Regions from separate parts of the Bacillus sp. WC2507 genome, predicted to be linked through region 1. Evidence: riboswitches for the same ligand, from Rfam matches in the RefSeq annotation. Region 1 holds a riboswitch; each other region holds the start of a gene.

Region 1 (4,685 bases):
ACATAAGAACGTTCTAAATAAGATTCACCTTTTTGGTAAAGAGGAGCGATAACAGAGTCTTTAAATAATATTTTCTCGGATGCCAGTAATGCTTCCCAGCGAGCTTTTTCATCACCAGCTAAAGTTGTTTTCACTTTTGCTATTGTTTCATCGAACTCCTTATTAGAGTAATGATCTAAGTTGTAAGGGTTATTCGTTGTAAATAGTTCAAGGAATGTAATTGGATCCGCAAAATCAGGGCTCCAGCCGTCAATTCCGATTTCGTAGTCACCTTTTAATAAAAGTGAAACTTGTTGTTTACGCGGTTGTGGTTTTACATTTACTGTTAATCCGTCTAAATTCTTTTCTAGTTGCCCTTTTAAGAACTCGCCAGTTTTCTTCTCAAGGTCACCATCACTTGTTAATAATTCTAATGTGATCTTTTCAGAACCAAGCTCTTGTTTTGCCTTCTTCCACAATTCTTGTGCAGATTTTGTATTGATTTTTGTTAAATCCCCGTTTGCAGTACGGAAGTCTGTTCCGTCAGGCCCCTTTGTAAAGTTTTTCGGCACGAGACTAAAGGTTGGTGTAGAGCCATCATTTAATAACGTATTTACAAAGGATTTTCGATCAATTGTTTGATCGATTGCTTGGCGTGCAGAAACATTTTGAAGTACTTTGTTTTGTTGATTCATACGTAAAAACTGGACCCCTACGTTCGGGCGTTCTTTAAAGTTGGCATCTTTTTTATATTTATCAACGAAGTCAGATGTTAGTTTTATACGGTCTAATTGTTTAGATTCGAATAAATTTACTTCTGTAGATTTTTCTTTTACGACGTTAAAATTGATTTCTTCTAGTTTGACAGTATCTTTATCCCAATAGCTAGGGTTTTTCTTGAATTTAAAGCTTTGTTCATGCTTCCAATCGCTTAGTGTAAAAGCTCCATTGTACAAGATTGCATTATCTTCTAAAGCGTACTTATCACCTTGTGCTTTAAAGAATTCCTCGTTAATTGGTAGAAATGTTGGGAACGCTGTTAAGCTAATAAAATACGGAACAGGACGCTCTAATTCTACCTCAAACGTATGGTCATCAATTGCTTTTACACCAAGTTGGTCGGCTGGAAGTTCTTTGTTGTTAATTTTTGTTGCGTTTTTAATATCAAAGAATAAAAATGCATATTCAGAGGCTGTTGCTGGATCGACAGCTCTTTGCCAAGCGAAGACGAAATCTTTCGCGGTAACAGGCGTACCGTTTGACCATTTTGAATCTCGTAAATGGAATGTGTATTTCGTTTTATCGCCACTTACTTCATGAGATTTTGCAACACCAGGGACAGGTTTGTTACCTTCACCAAGATTATACAAGCCTTCAAATACGTTTCTCATCACTTGACCAGAATCAGTATCTGTAGCACGAGCTGTATCCATTGTTCGTATTTCAGTAGGTGAAGATAAGTTTAAAACCTGTTTACTAGGTGCCTCGCCTTTTGCATTTGCTCCGCTTGCTTCGTTTTTATAACTACCGCAACCAGTTAATAAAATACTTACTCCTACAACTGATGCGATACCGGGTACAAACTTCTTTTTCATTTGATTTTCCTCCTAAATAATTAAGTTTGGATGATGATGAGGGAAATGAAAAATAAAAAATCCCTCTTTTCGTATTGAGAAAGAGGGATTTTTACGTACAAGTTATGCACCCGTATATAAACGAAGTCCCTCATTCTATCTTTCAAGCACAAAGCTTGCAGGAAGTGGCACAGTATTCAAAATGAACCTGCTGCCGAGGTTTCAAAGGGCCAGTCCCTCCACCTCTCTTGATACAATGAGTAAACGAATAAATTTTATTAATTTTTGTGTTTCTTTGATAATTCAAAATCTTACACCTTGGATAATGAAGTGTCAACCGGATGGAATATAGTTTAAATTTTCAGTTTTATTTAACGTAAAAACCACTGCATATGGCAGTGGTTTTTCTACTAGAAGTTAAAGTTATCTGGATCTGGACCAACGCGACGATCTTCATTTAGAGCTTGAATTGCTTTCATGTCATCAGCACTTAATTCAAAATCGAATATATTTGCATTTTCAATAATGCGATGTTCTTTAATAGATTTAGGGATTGTTACAACTTCGTTTTGTAGATCCCAGCGTAAAATAATTTGTGCAGTTGATTTATTATATTTTGTAGCAATGTCTTGTAATGTTGGGTTATCCAGTAGCTGTCCTTGCATTAATGGCGACCAAGCTTCAAGCTGAATGTTATGTTCTTTACAGAAAGCATGTAATTCTTCTTGTGCTAAACGTGGGTGGTATTCCACTTGGTTGACCATTGGCTTAATTTCAGCAATTTCAAATACGTCTTGTAAGTGGTGAATGTGGAAATTACTCACACCGATAGCGCGAACACGGCCATCTTTATAAAGCTTTTCTAATGCTTTCCATGATTCAGTATATTTCCCTTTTACAGGCCAATGTACTAAATATAAATCTAAATATTCTAGACCTAATTTTTCTAATGTAGTTTCAAATGCTTGGAGTGTTGTTTCATATCCTTGATCGCTATTCCATACTTTTGATGTAATAAATAATTCTTCACGTGAAACACCTGATTCACGAATCGCTTGTCCAACGCCTTCTTCATTTTGATAGATTGCTGCAGTGTCGATGCTGCGGTAGCCATTTTTAATTGCTGCTTTTACAGAATCAATTACTTCTGAACCATCTTCTACTTTAAAAACACCTAAACCGAACCAAGGCATTTTTACACCGTTATGTAATGTTGTATAGTCTTTTAAACTTGTTAAACTCATATTATTTCCCCCTAGCTTTTTTGTTTGTTGCTTCTACTGCTTTTTGAATTGCCTCTGAAAAATTATACTCATATAAAGTTTTGAGACCTTCAGCTGTGGAACCACCTGGCGTTGTTACTTGTTCGCGGAGGTTAGCCGGATTTTGCGTTTGTTCAAGCATAGAAGCAGAGCCAGAAATCATTTGAATGACAAGGTGTTTTGCGGTTGCTTCATCGACTCCATAACTTTTTGTTGCTTCAATCAAGCTTTCAGCAAAGTAATAAAGGAAAGCTGGTGCACTTCCAGTAACTGCAGTAAGCTGATGAACTTCCTCTTCAGTGCAAAGTTGCGAAGTACCAATGCCTCTTAAAAGCAGTTGCAGGGTTTCTTGATGCATCTCGGTTACTGATTGTCCCATTGTATATAAGGAGATTGACTTCCCAATTTCAGCAGCTGTATTTGGCATAATCCAAGCAACAGGCGTGTCCTTAGGTAGTCTAGCTTCTAAATAAGATGGGCCAATGCCAGCAGCTACCGTTACGACAAGTTGATTTGATAGTAACGGAGATAACTCTGCTAATAATTCTTCATGTGCAGAAGGCGGCATTGCTAAAACAATCGTATTAACAGATGTAACATGCTGCTTCCAATCTGTTGTAATAGACACATTATAGCACCCTTTTAATTGTTCTAGCTTTTCTACGTTGCTACGGTTAGAAACGATAATTTCTTCGATGTATTCTTTGCTTGTTTTAAGTAATCCGGAAAATATAGCTTCTGCCATACGACCAGCACCAATAAATAAAATTCGATGTTTAGTTAGCATATCCTTTATTCCTTTCTAGTGGAGATATGTTATAAAAAACGATACCATTTTTAAGAGAATTTTGTAAAAAGAAAAGACTTATCGTGAAAAGGATGAAAATGGAGGGAGGAGGGTTAATGCAAATAAGGTTATAAATATTATTATATTTAAAAAATAGTTGTAATAAAAAATCCCTGAAGCATAATTGCTTCAGGGATTAATAGACTATAAGTTTATGCTTTTGTCATACCAAGTAATACAGCGCCGCCGATAATTAAAACACTACCTAGTGCAATAAAGATCAATTGACGTTTTGTTTTCTTTTCACCTAAGAAGACAATCGCACCGAATGTTGAGATAACGATTCCAGTTTGAGATAATGGGAAGCTTGTTGCCACTCCAACACGTGGTAATGAAAGAAGTAAGAATAAGTTTCCTGTTCCCCATAGTAAACCAGATAAAGCATTACGGATTGCATATTTGTTAAATGGCTTATGTTTAGATGTCAGTACAACCGCACCAACAAACATACCAACTGCTTGTGGTAAAATAGCAGACCAACCATCGATATTATACCAACGAATGATAATTACATATACAAGGTAGCCGAAAGTAGAAACAATTAAAGTAAGAAGTCCTTTTTTCAATTGTCCTGGTGGCTGAGCATTTTCTTTGTCATCTAGTGATGTGAATACAACACCAACTACGATTAATAGGATTGCAATCGTTCCCATAATGATTGTAGTAGTAGTAGTCCACTCACGGAAAGCGATAACCCCAAAGATAGAAGTTGCAACAAGTTGCATACCAGTAGAAATCGTTACAGTAGTAGAAACACCTAACTTTTCAACTGTTTTTAATTGGTTTACTTGTCCTAAAGCCCAGAATAAACCTGAAATAAAACCAACAATCAAGATTGTCATTGTTAAAGCCGGTTGAGTAAATACATACATAATTGTTGCGAAGAATAGAGCACCGATTGTCATACCTACCGTTTGGCTATATGCACCACCGCCCATTTTTACGCTTACTAATAAGATGTTTCCCCATGCAATTGCAGGAAGAAGCGCTAATAAAATGTCCATTACAAGACTCCCTTCGGTT
Region 2 (4,685 bases), 5.2 Mb from region 1:
CCTTTCTATTCAAGGAGCTAAGTTCGAAGAAGATGTACTAAATATTCGGTTTGGAGGTGTAGTACATGCATGAGGAACTACTAAGAAAGGTAATTCGTACAAAAATAAAAGTCGGTATGAATATATTAGAAGAGTTACCTACCCCAATCCAACAATCAGCTAAGCAAATACTAAATATTTTGCAAGAGGAGCTAGCTACTTATCCGAAAGAACAAGAGCATCACGAAGATAATTTAAAAAGTATCATAATTGAATGAACATCTCTGGATAGAGAGCCTTTCTAGGCTTTCTATCTCCATATTGGAGTGATGTAAGTTGTTGAAAAAACATTCCACTATTATGCTTTGGATTATTCCCTTTTTATTTTTCATTCATAACCTTGAAGAATCTTTCCAGATGCCACGATATCTTGCTAATCAATTTTCGATTACTTTTATAACTAGTCAACAATTTTTCATTGCAATTTCTGTATTAACTCTCTTTGTTTTACTTATCGTCTTTCTATATCAACTGAACTTCTTGTCTTCTATATACTGGATTATTTTTATACAAGGGGCTATCTTCTTCAACTCTGTTCAACATATTATTTTGTTTTTTATTTATCGTTCCTATAATCCTGGCGTAATATCAGCTGTTTTCATTGCTATTTTTTCTATTTTCTTTTTTTTATCCCAAAAATACTTAATTCATAACAAGCAATTCGTAATTACACTTATTTTCAGCTTATTTTCTTACCCCATTATAATTTGGATTATCTTACTACTCGCTAGCTACTTTTAGTAATAAAAAAAGACCAGGAAAACTCCTGGTCCATTACTCTACTTAACAAACATTGGATTCTACGTTATACAGAATTGGAAGGTACAGAATTAGGGTTTTGTTTGTTAAGTAGATTATATGTTGAACGAGCTAACAGCGGAGGGGTTCCTACTGTTAATCGTTAAACCCACTAATTATTTTACGATTTTTTCAAGCTCATCAAGTGAAAGATCTACTGAAATGGAACCATCATTTGTTTCTTTCTTAATTGCATCTGTTACTTCTTTTGAATGATATAGTTCAATTACTTTTTTCAGTGTTGGATCATCTTTATCTTTTGTACGAGCTGCAAAAATGTTAATATATGGCTTCGCATTTTCATTCTTTGGATCTTCTAAGAAAATTGGATCCTTCGCTGGATCTAATCCAGCTTGACCAGCAACACCGTTATTAATAACTGAAGCTGCTACATCTTTTAATACACGAGGTGTTTGCTGTGCGATAACCGGTGTAATTTTTAACTTCTTCGGATTTTCAGCAATGCCGCTTGGGTCTCCAAATAAGCCAAAGTCTTTCTTAAGCTTTAATAATCCAGCTGCATCAAGAAGTTTTAATGCACGAGCTTGGTTCGTTGGATCATTTGGAATCGCAATTTCTGAACCATCTGGAATTTCATTTGCCTTCTTATATTTTTCAGAGTATAAGCCCATTGGTGCAATTTGCGTTGTACCAACAGCTGTAATATCTAACTTATGCTCTTTTTTAAATTGCTCTAAGAAAGCAACGTGCTGGAATGAGTTTAGTTCAATATCTCCATCAGCTAACGCTTTATTTGGCGTTGTGTAATCAGAGAACTCAACCAGTTTAACTTTAATTCCTTCTTTTTCAGCTTTTTCCTTTACAATTTCCCAAGCGTTTCCATCCGTTCCAGTTACACCAATGCGAACTGTTTTCTCTTTTGCTCCTGCCCCCGTGTCCCCACTTGAGCAGCCGCTTAATGCTGAAATCCCTACGATTGCTGATAATGCAAATGCTAAAATTTTCTTCATTTTCTTTTCCCCTCTTCCTTTTTATGATCTGCGTAAAAAGACTTTCGCAAAGTAGTTTCCTAAGTTTTGAGCTACCTGTACGAGAATAATAAGTAAAACGACCGTTACGAACATAACTGATGTATCAAAACGTTGATAACCATATGTCATCGCTAAGTCACCAAGACCGCCACCACCGACAAGCCCAGCAACTGCAGAAAATTCAATTAAACCAACTGTCATAAATGTAACCCCTAAGATCAATGGCGCTAACGCTTCTGGCACAAGAATTTCAAAAACAATTCTAATTGGTGAAGCTCCCATTGCTTGTGCTGCTTCAATTACCCCCTTCGGAACAGAAACAAGATTTGTTTCAACCATTCTCGCAATACCAATCGAAGCGACTAACGTCATTGGGAAAATTGCTGCTGCTGTTCCAATCGTCGTTCCAATAACGCTTCTTGTTAGTGGGCTTAAAGCTACTAAGAAGATGATGAATGGAACCGGGCGAATTGTATTAATAATGATATTAAGAATAGAAAAGACCCATTTATTTTCTAAAAAGTTTCCTTTTCTCGTTACATATAACAGTAAACCTAGAGGTATACCAAGAATTGTAGCAAATATAAGGGTTACAATTACCATTAAGAGGGTATCCCCCGTCGCATCTACTATGCGTGGCCAAAATATACTCCAATCAACTCGCATGAGCTTCTACCTCCTTCAGCTGCACTTGCAGTCTTAGATGTTGTAATGCTTTTTGAATTTCTTTCTGCTCACCTTGCAGTTCCACAAGTAGATTTCCAAATAGCACATTTTGAAGTTCAATAATATTTCCGTACAGTACGTTTACATCGACGTTATAGTTTTTCGCGATATATGATAGTACTGGCTGCCCTGTCTCTTCACCAGTAAATGTTAAGCGATAAATCTGTCCACCATTTTGAATTTTCCCTAGAACACTTTCCGGTAAATGATCATTAATAATAGAGCGTACAAAGTTTTGAGTTGTCTTTGTTTTTGGTTGTGTGAAAACGTCAAACAGTTTTCCTTCTTCAATAACCTTTCCCTTCTCCATTACAGCTACACGGTGACAAATTTCTTTCACAACATGCATTTCATGTGTAATAAGAAGAATTGTTACATTGTATTCTCGATTTACTTTCTTTAATAAGTTCAAAATTTCTGTCGTTGTTTCTGGATCTAAAGCTGATGTTGCCTCATCACATATAAGAATGTCTGGCGATGTTGCAAGTGCTCTTGCAATACCAACACGCTGCTTTTGTCCGCCTGATAGTTGCTCTGGATAATAGTTTGCTTTATCTTCTAATCCTACAAACTTCAGCAGTTCATTTACTCTTTCTTTTATCTCATTCTTTGGTACTTTCGCTAATTTTAATGGATAAGCAATATTCCCAAACACTGTTCTTGAATTAAATAAATTAAAACTTTGAAAAATCATCCCGATTCTTTGTCTTAGCTTCCGTAATTCTTTCGTCGATAAGGATGTAATATCTTTATCATCTATTGAAATCGTTCCTGCCGTTGGTCTCTCTAACATATTTACTAGGCGTAATAACGTACTCTTTCCAGCGCCACTAAAACCGATAATGCCGAAAATTTCGCCCTTCTCAACTGATAACGTTACATCCTCCACCGCATGAACAGATTGCCCACCTGATTCATATACTTTACTTACATTGTTAAAAGAAATCATTTTTTCCCCTCCTATATGCTGTAAAAACTTGAAGTAGAGCTTTCGAGGTAAAATAAAAAGTGCTCTCCTTCTTATCAACCATAAAGATAAGAAGGAGAGCACTTATATGTACTCGTTCACATCTTCTCATCTTCCAAGCCTTTTATAAGGCTTGCTGGAGTTAGCACGGTATTAAAAAAACCGTTGCTGAGGTATCGTAGGGCCAGTCCCTCCACCTCTCTGGATAAGAATGTATCGATTTAATTGTCGTTTAATTAATTCTCATTATAGAACTCAGAATAATAAGAGTCAATACATTTTTTAGAAAAATATTAATTATTTCTCTATTAAAATTTTTAAATAAAAAATCACAATACAAATAGTAATTTTTAAAGTTATGTAAAATTCTCCTCCTTCATATTTTTTAAAAGGAGAATCCTCTCTATACATTGAATACCATTATTTGAATATGAAATCGGAGGAAGATAAATATATGAAAACAGCTCTTTTACTCGTTGATATTCAAAATGATTATTTTCCGAATGGAAAGATGGAATTGCGTAATCCAGTAGAAGCAAGCGAATATGCTAGCCAGCTGCTACAATTCTTTAGAACGAAAAACGAACCTATTTTTCATATCCAACATGTAGCAATAAAAGATGACGCTACTTTTTTCCTACCAAATACAGAGGGTGTACATATTCATGAAAGCGTACGCCCACTTAGAGAAGAAACCGTTATACTCAAACATTATCCAAATAGTTTTCGCGAAACCGATCTTCTAGAACAATTACAACGTTTAGACATTGAGCACGTCGTCATATGCGGGATGATGACTCATATGTGTATTGATGCTACTGTAAGGGCTGCTTTTGATTTCGGCTTTCCATGTACCGTTATACATGATGCTTGTGCTACAAAAGATCTTTCCTTTAAGAGTGCTACTATACCAGCCGTTTATATTCATAACACAATTTTAGCTAGTTTAAATGGAGTATATGCAAATGTAATGAGTACAGAGGAGTTTTTGGCTACAAAAAAACACTCCCTTCAGTGAGCAAAACCGAAAAGAGTGTTTCTTGTCAAACCATAGATTTTCTTTCAAATTGTATTATACAGGAAATCCTTAAAATGAATACTAAAAAATGTGACTAATAAGTCAACTTTTCTCGTTGATTTGTTTCTATTTACATGTTTATCCT
Region 3 (4,685 bases), 3.7 Mb from region 1:
TTACTATCATAAATTAAAATTTCGCAGCTACTTTTTTAACGTTTTCTAAACCTTCTTCAACAATTTGTTGTGAGCGATCTGGATATTGATTGTGTCCTTCAATTACAACCGTCTCTGGATTTGTAATCCCCCAGAATCCAAGTACAGTTGTTACGTAATTAACTGCCATTTCCATTGGAGCCATTTGTTCTGAAGAGTAATCTGAACCACGAGCACCTAACACAACTACTTTCTTACCACCAACTAAACCTTCTGGACCATTAGCTGTATATTTAAACGTTTTTCCAGCTTGAGATAAGTATGAAATATATGTGATTAATGGTGCTGGTACTGTAAAGTTCCATAATGGGAACGCAAATACAACTTTATCCGCTTCTAAAAACTGATTTAAATATTGATCTACTGTAGCAACTGCCTTCTCTTCTTCAGCTGTTAACTCCATACCTTGGCTACGTTTGTATCCACCTGAAATAGCAATATTTCCGTAATAAGGAAGATCTAATGCAAATAAATCTAACTCTGTAATTTCTGTATTCGGATTTGCTTCTTTATAAGTACTTACAAATGTTTCATACATTTTTGAACTAACTGCTTGCTCCGCTGGACGATCGTTTGCTTTTACAAATAATACTTTTGACATTTTTTTATTCCCCTCTACTTTTGTATTTTCTTCTTTTTTACCAAATAACGAGCTAAATAATCCCACTTTCTTCACCTAAACTTTCTTATCATATTCATTATTCATCATCATAAAAATTCTTATTCTAATAAAAAGTTCCAATTGATACCTTAAATAAAGCTAATCAAAACTTTTTGTTATTTAATTACCTTATGTAAGTGATTGTAATATAGCCACTTACTTTAGTCAAGTAACTTTTAATATTAATTTAAATCTCGAATTAAAAATATTAACTAAAATACAATTGAACACCAAATACGACTTTATTACTTGTATAATAAACTTAGAGAGGAAAATTCATATTTAGAAAGGATTTATTCATGAGCACTATAGAAAAGATTCAAACTTTTATTATTCTTTTTGCTGTTACATGCGGCATCATACTTGGACAATTTAATGTCATACATATGTATTCAGACAAATTTATTGTTCCCTTCTTATTTTTCATGCTATATGGATTATTCCTCAGCATCCCTTTAAAAGAAATAAAAAATGGATTTCGTAATTTAAAATTTGCTGGAACGAGCCTTACTATTAATTTTGTATGGACACCTCTCCTCGCTTGGGGATTAGGAGCACTATTTCTTTCCGATCATCCAGCACTTTGGGTTGGATTTATTATGTTAATGGTTACTCCATGTACAGATTGGTACTTAATCTTTACTGAAATAGCGAAAGGTAATGTAGCACTTTCTACAGCGATTTTACCGGTAAATTTAATTTTGCAAGTACTACTCCTTCCCATTTATTTATTTTTATTTGCTGGTGTTATGAAGACTGTAGCAGTTTCTGTTTTAGTAGAAAGTATTGTTATCGTAATCGTCTTACCATTTTTACTTGCACACGCTACAAAATTCATTATGAATAAAATGAAAAAAGCTGAAACACTCGAGAATAAACTCATTCCGTTTTTCAGCTCTGCCCAAATTGTATTTTTAAGTTTAGCAATAGTAGCGATGTTTGCATCACAAGGAAAATATTTACTACAAAATATGAAAGTCGTTTTATTATTACTCATTCCTGTTCTATTGTTCTTCATCATTAATTTTGTACTCGGACAATTTATCGGACGCATGATGCGTTTATCTTATAAAGATACAGTAAGTCTAAACTTAACAACTTTAGCAAGAAACTCACCTGTTGCACTCGCTATTGCTGTGACCGCTTTTCCAGACGAACCTCTTATCGCTCTCGCGTTAGTTATTGGACCGTTGATTGAACTGCCAGTACTTGCTTGTGTTTCACAAGTGTTGTTGCTTATTAAGAGAAAACAACAATATACATAATAAAAAACGTCCTGTTATGGGACGTTTTTTGTTTTTGAAAAATTTCATACAACACTTATTTCTTATTTATCATCACAAACGAAATAACTGAAACTAAAAACGTAATAATACCAATTATAATAAATAGAATAGAAGCTGAAATTGACTCTAATGAATACCCTGTTATTGCAATTCCAACTGGAGTTGATACCAATAATAATGAATTTAAAAAACCAAAAAATCTCCCTTGCACTTCATTTGGAATTAATTTTCTATACAGTACTCCAAAATATACATTACTCACTCCAAATGCAATTCCTGATAAAAAATAATAAACTGAAAATAATACCGGATTTAACGTCGTACCCATTGCAGCATTAAAAATCCCCATAATAGCAGTACATATAAAAGCAGTCGTAATCGTTTTATATGTACGAATCTTTTTAGTAATAAATGCTCCTATTAAAATCCCTATCGGTGATGCCGCAAAAACTATACTATACCATCCCGTAGAAAGGTCCATTTCTCTAACAACTATTACTTGTAGTGAAAGCATACACGCCGCTCCAAGTAAATTAATAACCACAGCGCTCATAAGCAATGTTTTCAATGATTGATTACTATTAAATATGGAGAAGCCCTCTTTAAAGTCTTCGTAAAAAGGCTTTTTCTTTTCTATTTTCAACTCACGTGGAAATTTGATGTTCATTAAAATTAAAAAAGATATAAAGAATGTGAGTGAATCTAATACAAATACTCCATGAAAACTAAAAATACTAATTAAAAAACTCGCCATTAAAGGAATGGCAACCGATATGATTTGTATTGATATTTGCCTCAGTGTAATCGCCTGTTGAACATGCTTTTCTTCCACATATGTTACTAATGCTGCATTTGAAGCTGGTGTAAATAAGGCACTCCCCATCGAACGTATAATAAGTAAAAGTAGTAACGGAATGTATAGCATTTTATTGTAAAATGCTATAACTGCAATTAAAATCATAACGATACATCTCATAACATCCGCAATTATCATAAGCTTTCTTCGCGACATTCGATCTGCTAACGTTCCTGTTACAGGTGCAAACAGAATTGCCGTCGTTGCTATTGCAATGTTTACCCCAGAAACAAGTATTGGAGAATTCGTTAATTTCATTACCCATAACGGTAAAACGAGCGTAACCATTGAATTGCCTATCAAAGAAATACAACTTGCTAAGAAAAAATACGAAAAAACTTTATTGCTCCAAATACTATCACTAGTGCTATCCTCTTTTAAACTTCCAACTTGATTATTCACTACGCCCTCCGGTTTCTTCTTCTATATTTTCTTTAATTCTTTCGCTTCTGTATCACCACCTTTCTAATTCTCCATTTATATGACAAAAAACCTTCTTCAAAATAAGAAGAAGGTTTACTTATACCCATTTTCTTATCTATTAGGACTTTTAGACCCTACAGGATTTAGCACCTTTATTTAACATTAGGTTGCTGAGGCTTCGAAGGGCCAGTCCCTCCACCTCTCTTAATAAGAAGTTTCTTATTTAATTATCTAAATTCATTATATTTTACATCAAAATAATTTCAATATGTTTTTCTATACAGTTAAAAGAAGATGACATCTATCATCCTCTTTTAACAATTTTGTCGTTACGTTAATAAAGCCTTTCTAATTAAAAATTAAAGGAAACGTAAATATAACGAAAGCTGCCCAAAGTCCGTAGATTGGCAAATACTTCGTGACGGCATCTTGGATAGCTCTCGGTCCTGATTTGTTTTGTAGAAAACGCATATAGGAAAACATAATCCAAATGAGATTTGCCCAAATCAGTATGTTTACGCCTAAAACAGCAAGTCTATTAGGTGTAATACCGTAAGAAGAAAGTCTGAATACGATAGCTGATAATGCCACAGTGTCAATAATAAGCGCCAAAACAATTAGGGCACAATTTATATAATCTGAAATGTTCTTTTTCTCGTCTGAGTCACTCTCAACGATAGAAAATATAGTAACAGCCAATACACCAAGGAGTATTCCGTTGAAGGCCATTAGGAAATTGCGGTCCAAGAACGGATTTTTCCCAACCCATATAACCGTTATAAGATAGATCAACAATGTGATCAGGACGAGCGGACTAAAAATTTTAGATATGTATGGTGTAATATTTTTAGCAAGTTTAAGATTCATTGATACTAAATATGCAGCCACTACAGCGAGAGCGGCAGCTCCAAATAAAACAACATTACTAAAATAGAATTCTCCTATATCCAAGTCAACAAAGCTAAATAATCGCATAGTGAATACTGCTAGTATCATTCCACTCACTGCCATGCTCGCGTAGAGAAGACAATATTCTAAATTAAATTTAATATAAGCTAATCTTGTACTGCCTTTTGAATATTCATTTCCCGTAAACGCAAGTCCTACTAAGACCCATAACAATATAGGAAGATGTAAATACGCAAGGATACTGCTGTCTTTATAATTTAATGGCAACATATTAAGATACAACCCGGCAATTAAGAACAACGCTGCAAGGAAATAAATAATACTTTTTTTCGGCGTATTATTGTAAATAAAATAAGCAGCAATAAAAGGAATTACACCAAAAGCTAGGTTAATTGGAGCGATTGCTTCCTGCTCGACAAAGTGGAAAATGATTCTGGTACTTAGCCCAGCTAGAATAGCTAGCATGCCCATGAATAAGAAACCTTTTTGAAACAACGATTTTTTTTCTTTA
Region 4 (4,685 bases), 5.1 Mb from region 1:
TGTTACACTAACCGCAATTCGTTCAAACTCTTTTTGAATCTCCTCTTTATATGCATCCACTTTTGAAAAGTCCATAGCAGCAATATAAATTCGTTCTAATTTATCACGAACTGATTTTGCTTTTGCTAAGAAAGACATCGCCTCATTCATTTTTGCTTTATATTGAATGGAAACGTCGCGAATTTCTGTCGCATACTTCTCATCTGTCCCTGGTGTCACAATCAAGGCATACATATCTATAATTTCATCACCTTCGCGGCTCGGAAAATATTCATGTGGTGCGGTGCTATCAAAAATTGCAAAACCCAAGTCTCTTACGATAACCATATCAAGACTATTTGGATCAAATCCACAATGATATACTTCCGCTTCAAATCCTTTTTCTTCTGCTGCCTTAGCTAATTTTTTGAGCATTGTCGATTTCCCAGAGCCTGGGCGTCCTTTTATAAAATAACGATGTGATAACCCTTCTGTTAAATTCGGAACAAAATCAACTGCTCCTTTCGGTGTAGCTGCTCCTAAAAAGCGATGTTTCACAAGCGGTTGTTTCCCTCCTTTATCTGTAAATAATTTCTGAATCAGCTCATCTGTTAGTTCATTCGCTTTATCAAAATCAATATTATTAATATATATTTTCTCCCACGCATCATGTATAATTAATGCCTCTTTAAAACAAGCGTATGCTGCTTGAAAAGCTTTGCTTGCTTCTGAAACAAATCGTTCAATTTCCACCTTCTGCTTTCTTAATTTATCTGAATCCCAAGCAACCCCTAAATTAATATACTCTTCGACAACTCCTGGCATTTTCGGCTCAATAACATGCGGTGATGTTCCATCAACAATTCCTACTTTTAACTTCGGGATAATTACACCATCAACCGATTTATTATCAGAAGAACAGTGTAAAAATTCAATATCGTATCCTTTTTCAATCCATTCACGACCTATTGCCTTGATTAAAGAAGATTTACCGGTTCCAGGACCACCTTTTAAAATAAATAACCTATCTAGCCCTTTCAAATTCTCGTCGTATAAATTATGGAATCCTCTAGCTGTATTTCCACCAGCATAATAATTCAATATATTCCCTGTCACTGCACTCACTCCTTCGCAGCATTCTATTTACATAAGCTACAATATGCGAGCAACTTTATTTGGGTGAATACCTATTTTGTGTTGCGTAAAAAAAGGAAATGAATTACAATTTAAATATCGTAAATATTCCGAACTTTAAAATTAAATATACCTTTTATCAAGAGAGGCAGAGGGACCGGCCCTTTGAAGCCCAGCAACCTCAGTTTATACAAACTGAATAGGTGCTAATTCCTGCAAAATGCATTGCATTTTGGAAGATAATACTCAACTAGTATGTAAAGCTCATCTTTCTTGATTATGAAGGATGGGCTTTTTATTATTTGAAAAACATATATTGGAGGTATGTAAAATGAAAGTAATTGATCTATCACAAACATTTGAAAACAATATGTCTCAATTTCCTGGAACACCAAAAATCCAACTAGAAGCAATTACAAACGTTGAAGAGACAGGCTATCAAGTTACAGATTTTCATTCTGTCGTTCATGTTGGCACGCATTGCGATGCTCCTGCACATTTCATTTCAGGTGCAACAACCATCGATCAATTACCCCTTGATCAATTTGTAGGCGAGGCCGTTCTTATCGATGTAACTCATATTCAAGAGCGAAAATTACCTAAGGAAGTATTGTATAATGCTGACATAAAAGAAGGTGATATTATCATTTTCCATTCCAACCTATCTACTAAGTGGAATACAGAAGCTTATGAGAAAGAAGCATTTTATCTTTCCGAAGAATTAGCTACAGAACTAGTTCGATTAAAAGTAAAATCGGTCGGTTTAGATTTTATTTCTCCTGATGAGGTAACGACAGAAACATCACCGATTCATCACATACTACTTGGAAATAATATTTATTTAATTGAAAACTTAACAAACTTAGATGCCATTAACACGAAACGTTTCTTTTTCTCAGCGGCACCTTTAAAAATTAAAGATAGTGACGGTGCTTTTGCAAGAGCATTCGCTGTTATTTTTTAAACACAGTCTATAAAAAAAGCAAAGATCATCATTGACCTTTGCTTCTATATTTTTTATTTAAATTAAGAAATAATTGTTCAACACGAGGGCGTACCCAAGCTAAATAATCTTTCTCTTTCTTCTTTGTACAAGCTATCTCTTCTCCATCTACCATTTCGACAAGTTCTAGCTCTAACAGTTGCCTCGTGAATGCTAACATATCCACTTCTTTGGCCGGATACTCTTCTTTTAATTTCTCCTCAATTTCCCCCAATAAAAAACCGTCACGCATCATTGCCAATGCATCAATCCAAAGTGGCGGCATTTCATATTTTTCTCCTGTAATTGTATCTTTTACAATATAATTCTTTTGCTCTTTTCGAAATTGAATCGTGTGTAAACATACAGTCGAATTTAATGTTAATTCCATCATACCACCCCTCTCATCATATCTGCATAGAAAAAAGGATGCGCGTGCACCCCTTCTTATCTTTTCATAACACTACTAAACCGTTACATGAGAAAACAATCTCATGTCGATATTTTCCTCCATTATAAACGAAGTATTTTTAAAAAAAAACCCTTCTTGCAACATTTTATAAAATGTTTATATTTACACAACAAGAACACTTTTCTGAAAAATAATTTCTTTTACTACGCTACACTGTTGGCAAATAAATTTCCACTTTCGTTCCTACTCCCACACTACTTTGAATGGAGATACTTCCTTGATGCTCCTTAATAATTTTATGTGTAATCATTAACCCAAGTCCTGTACCATTCTCCTTCGTTGTGTAAAAAGCTTTACCGATTTTCTCTAACTTCTCGCTCTCTATACCAGATCCTTGGTCTTCGATAGAAATACATAAATGTCCTTCAGTTTTTTCGTATACACGGATATGAATGTCTCCACCTTCTAGCATAGATTCTATCCCATTTTTAATAATATTTAATAACACTTGTTTTAATTGTTTATCATCACCGTTTATAGCTGGTAAATTCCCCTCTATTTGCAAATGAAATTGTACTCTATATTGCGCTGCATAACTTTCCATTAGCTGCACAACATATAGAAGGATTTCTCGTATATTACACAATTCATAATTTGTTGGCTTCGGCTTTCCTAACAACATCAATTCACTAACAAATCCATTTATCCTTTCAATTTCTTGTAACATAATATCATAGCTTATCGTATCTGCTGGGTTTCTTTCTTTTTGCATTTGCGTAAACCCTTTTAACGCTGTTAATGGATTTCGAATTTCATGAGCAATTGTTGTAGACATTGTACCAATCATAGCTAAATTCTCCGTCTCTTTCATATTGTTCATCATTTCTACCACTGTTCTTACATAAGATTGAAATCGTTTTAACAAAGAATGTGAAATAATGAAATAGAATACACATAAAACAAGCGGAATTACCACTTTTAAATCTTGTAATAGCAATGTGAACAGTACGTACTTTCCAATTACACTAAAGGAAACTAAATAAAAATATTTTCTATTCACAAAAACTGGGGCAAATAAAATTAATAACATTTCTACCATACTACCATGTTCAAAAGCTCTATCCGTTCGCAAATAAATCATTAAATTATTAACAAGATTGATAAACATGTACCCAAATAAAAATAAATATTTTACAGAATATACATACCCTCTTTTTTGAAGATATATCGAAATAGGAAATAATGCTATTACAAATATATACACACCTATCCCAAGGCTACCTTCTGGCCAACCTACCGCTGTTCCATTAATATTCATAGCCGGATACACAAAATAATAAATAACGTCATATAAAAAAAAATATAATATAGAATAATAATACAAATACTTTTAAAGCTTCTCTTTCCTCATAAATCAAGCTTTTAAATTTGTTCATATAAATACTCCTCATGATCAATACAAAAACTCTACATATTATCTCCTTAAATTATAAGTATGAAATTGCTTTCAGAACAATATGTAACCTTATAACACGAAAAGGAAGGAGATCTCCCCTTCCTTTTCGTCACAACTTATATCCATCTTACCCGATCATGTAGCAGGCCATCCGTAAAATTATTATGTCCTATTACAAAATTATTCATATATAAATTCAAATATTCTCCGTACTTACTTTCTGTATTTAATAATAATTCCTCTACATAATAGGCACCTTGTTTAAAGTTATCGAACAGTAAACTACATAAGCCAGCATAAATTCCGCATCCTACTTGGAAGTAAGTCGCATTCGTTTTATATTTATGAAAAACTTGACTGCTATTCATCACGTTATACATATATGTCTCGCTATTTTCATAAACGAGTAATACACCTACTAGATCCTCGCCCGCAATCTCTTCTTCGGCTGGATTAAATACTTTACGATTCCAATTCCATAAATCTTCTACTTGATCTAAGTTCTGTCTAATTACATTAGTCGTATACTCATTAATTCGGTAAAGAAAACCCACTTCCATATTGAAGTTTTTTCCTAAAATTAAAACTTCCTCATGTGGCATTAAACAGCCATAAAACTCTTTCTCTCCTAACTTTACTTTATACTCTGAAGCATATACATCTTCATAAAAATAAAGAGGACGATGCTGACTCATATACATCGGATAACTCCATATCGCTTC

The links. Region 1 has a riboswitch for S-adenosylmethionine ahead of ACUN28_RS00520 (peptide ABC transporter substrate-binding protein). Riboswitches for the same ligand answer to the same signal wherever they lie in the genome.
Region 2: another riboswitch for S-adenosylmethionine. It lies ahead of ACUN28_RS27700 (methionine ABC transporter ATP-binding protein); the one in region 1 lies ahead of ACUN28_RS00520 (peptide ABC transporter substrate-binding protein).
Region 3: another riboswitch for S-adenosylmethionine. It lies ahead of ACUN28_RS20130 (MFS transporter); the one in region 1 lies ahead of ACUN28_RS00520 (peptide ABC transporter substrate-binding protein).
Region 4: another riboswitch for S-adenosylmethionine. It lies ahead of ACUN28_RS27450 (cyclase family protein); the one in region 1 lies ahead of ACUN28_RS00520 (peptide ABC transporter substrate-binding protein).

What each region holds. Positions count from the first base shown of each region.
Region 1 covers NZ_JBQXPN010000001.1:85,238-89,922, reverse strand. The annotation lists gene ACUN28_RS00520 (peptide ABC transporter substrate-binding protein) at 1-1,574, opposite strand, end outside; SAM riboswitch class I at 1,707-1,811, opposite strand; gene ACUN28_RS00515 (aldo/keto reductase) at 1,964-2,797, opposite strand; gene proC (pyrroline-5-carboxylate reductase) at 2,799-3,602, opposite strand; gene ACUN28_RS00505 (GRP family sugar transporter) at 3,815-4,666, opposite strand.
Region 2 covers NZ_JBQXPN010000001.1:5,280,251-5,284,935, forward strand. The annotation lists gene ACUN28_RS27675 (ArsA family ATPase) at 1-73, shown strand, start outside; gene ACUN28_RS27680 (DUF3926 domain-containing protein) at 66-257, shown strand; gene ACUN28_RS27685 (HXXEE domain-containing protein) at 316-780, shown strand; gene ACUN28_RS27690 (MetQ/NlpA family ABC transporter substrate-binding protein) at 954-1,808, opposite strand; gene ACUN28_RS27695 (methionine ABC transporter permease) at 1,830-2,495, opposite strand; gene ACUN28_RS27700 (methionine ABC transporter ATP-binding protein) at 2,485-3,504, opposite strand; SAM riboswitch class I at 3,628-3,734, opposite strand; gene ACUN28_RS27705 (cysteine hydrolase family protein) at 3,977-4,540, shown strand.
Region 3 covers NZ_JBQXPN010000001.1:3,803,428-3,808,112, forward strand. The annotation lists gene ACUN28_RS20120 (FMN-dependent NADH-azoreductase) at 14-706, opposite strand; gene ACUN28_RS20125 (arsenic resistance protein) at 1,000-1,965, shown strand; gene ACUN28_RS20130 (MFS transporter) at 2,021-3,244, opposite strand; SAM riboswitch class I at 3,374-3,479, opposite strand; gene ACUN28_RS20135 (DUF4153 domain-containing protein) at 3,614-4,685, opposite strand, start outside.
Region 4 covers NZ_JBQXPN010000001.1:5,229,773-5,234,457, forward strand. The annotation lists gene ACUN28_RS27445 (PRK06851 family protein) at 1-1,095, opposite strand, end outside; SAM riboswitch class I at 1,247-1,359, shown strand; gene ACUN28_RS27450 (cyclase family protein) at 1,445-2,077, shown strand; gene ACUN28_RS27455 (hypothetical protein) at 2,106-2,486, opposite strand; partial or broken gene ACUN28_RS27460 (ATP-binding protein) at 2,716-3,943, opposite strand; gene ACUN28_RS27465 (hypothetical protein) at 4,080-4,685, opposite strand, start outside.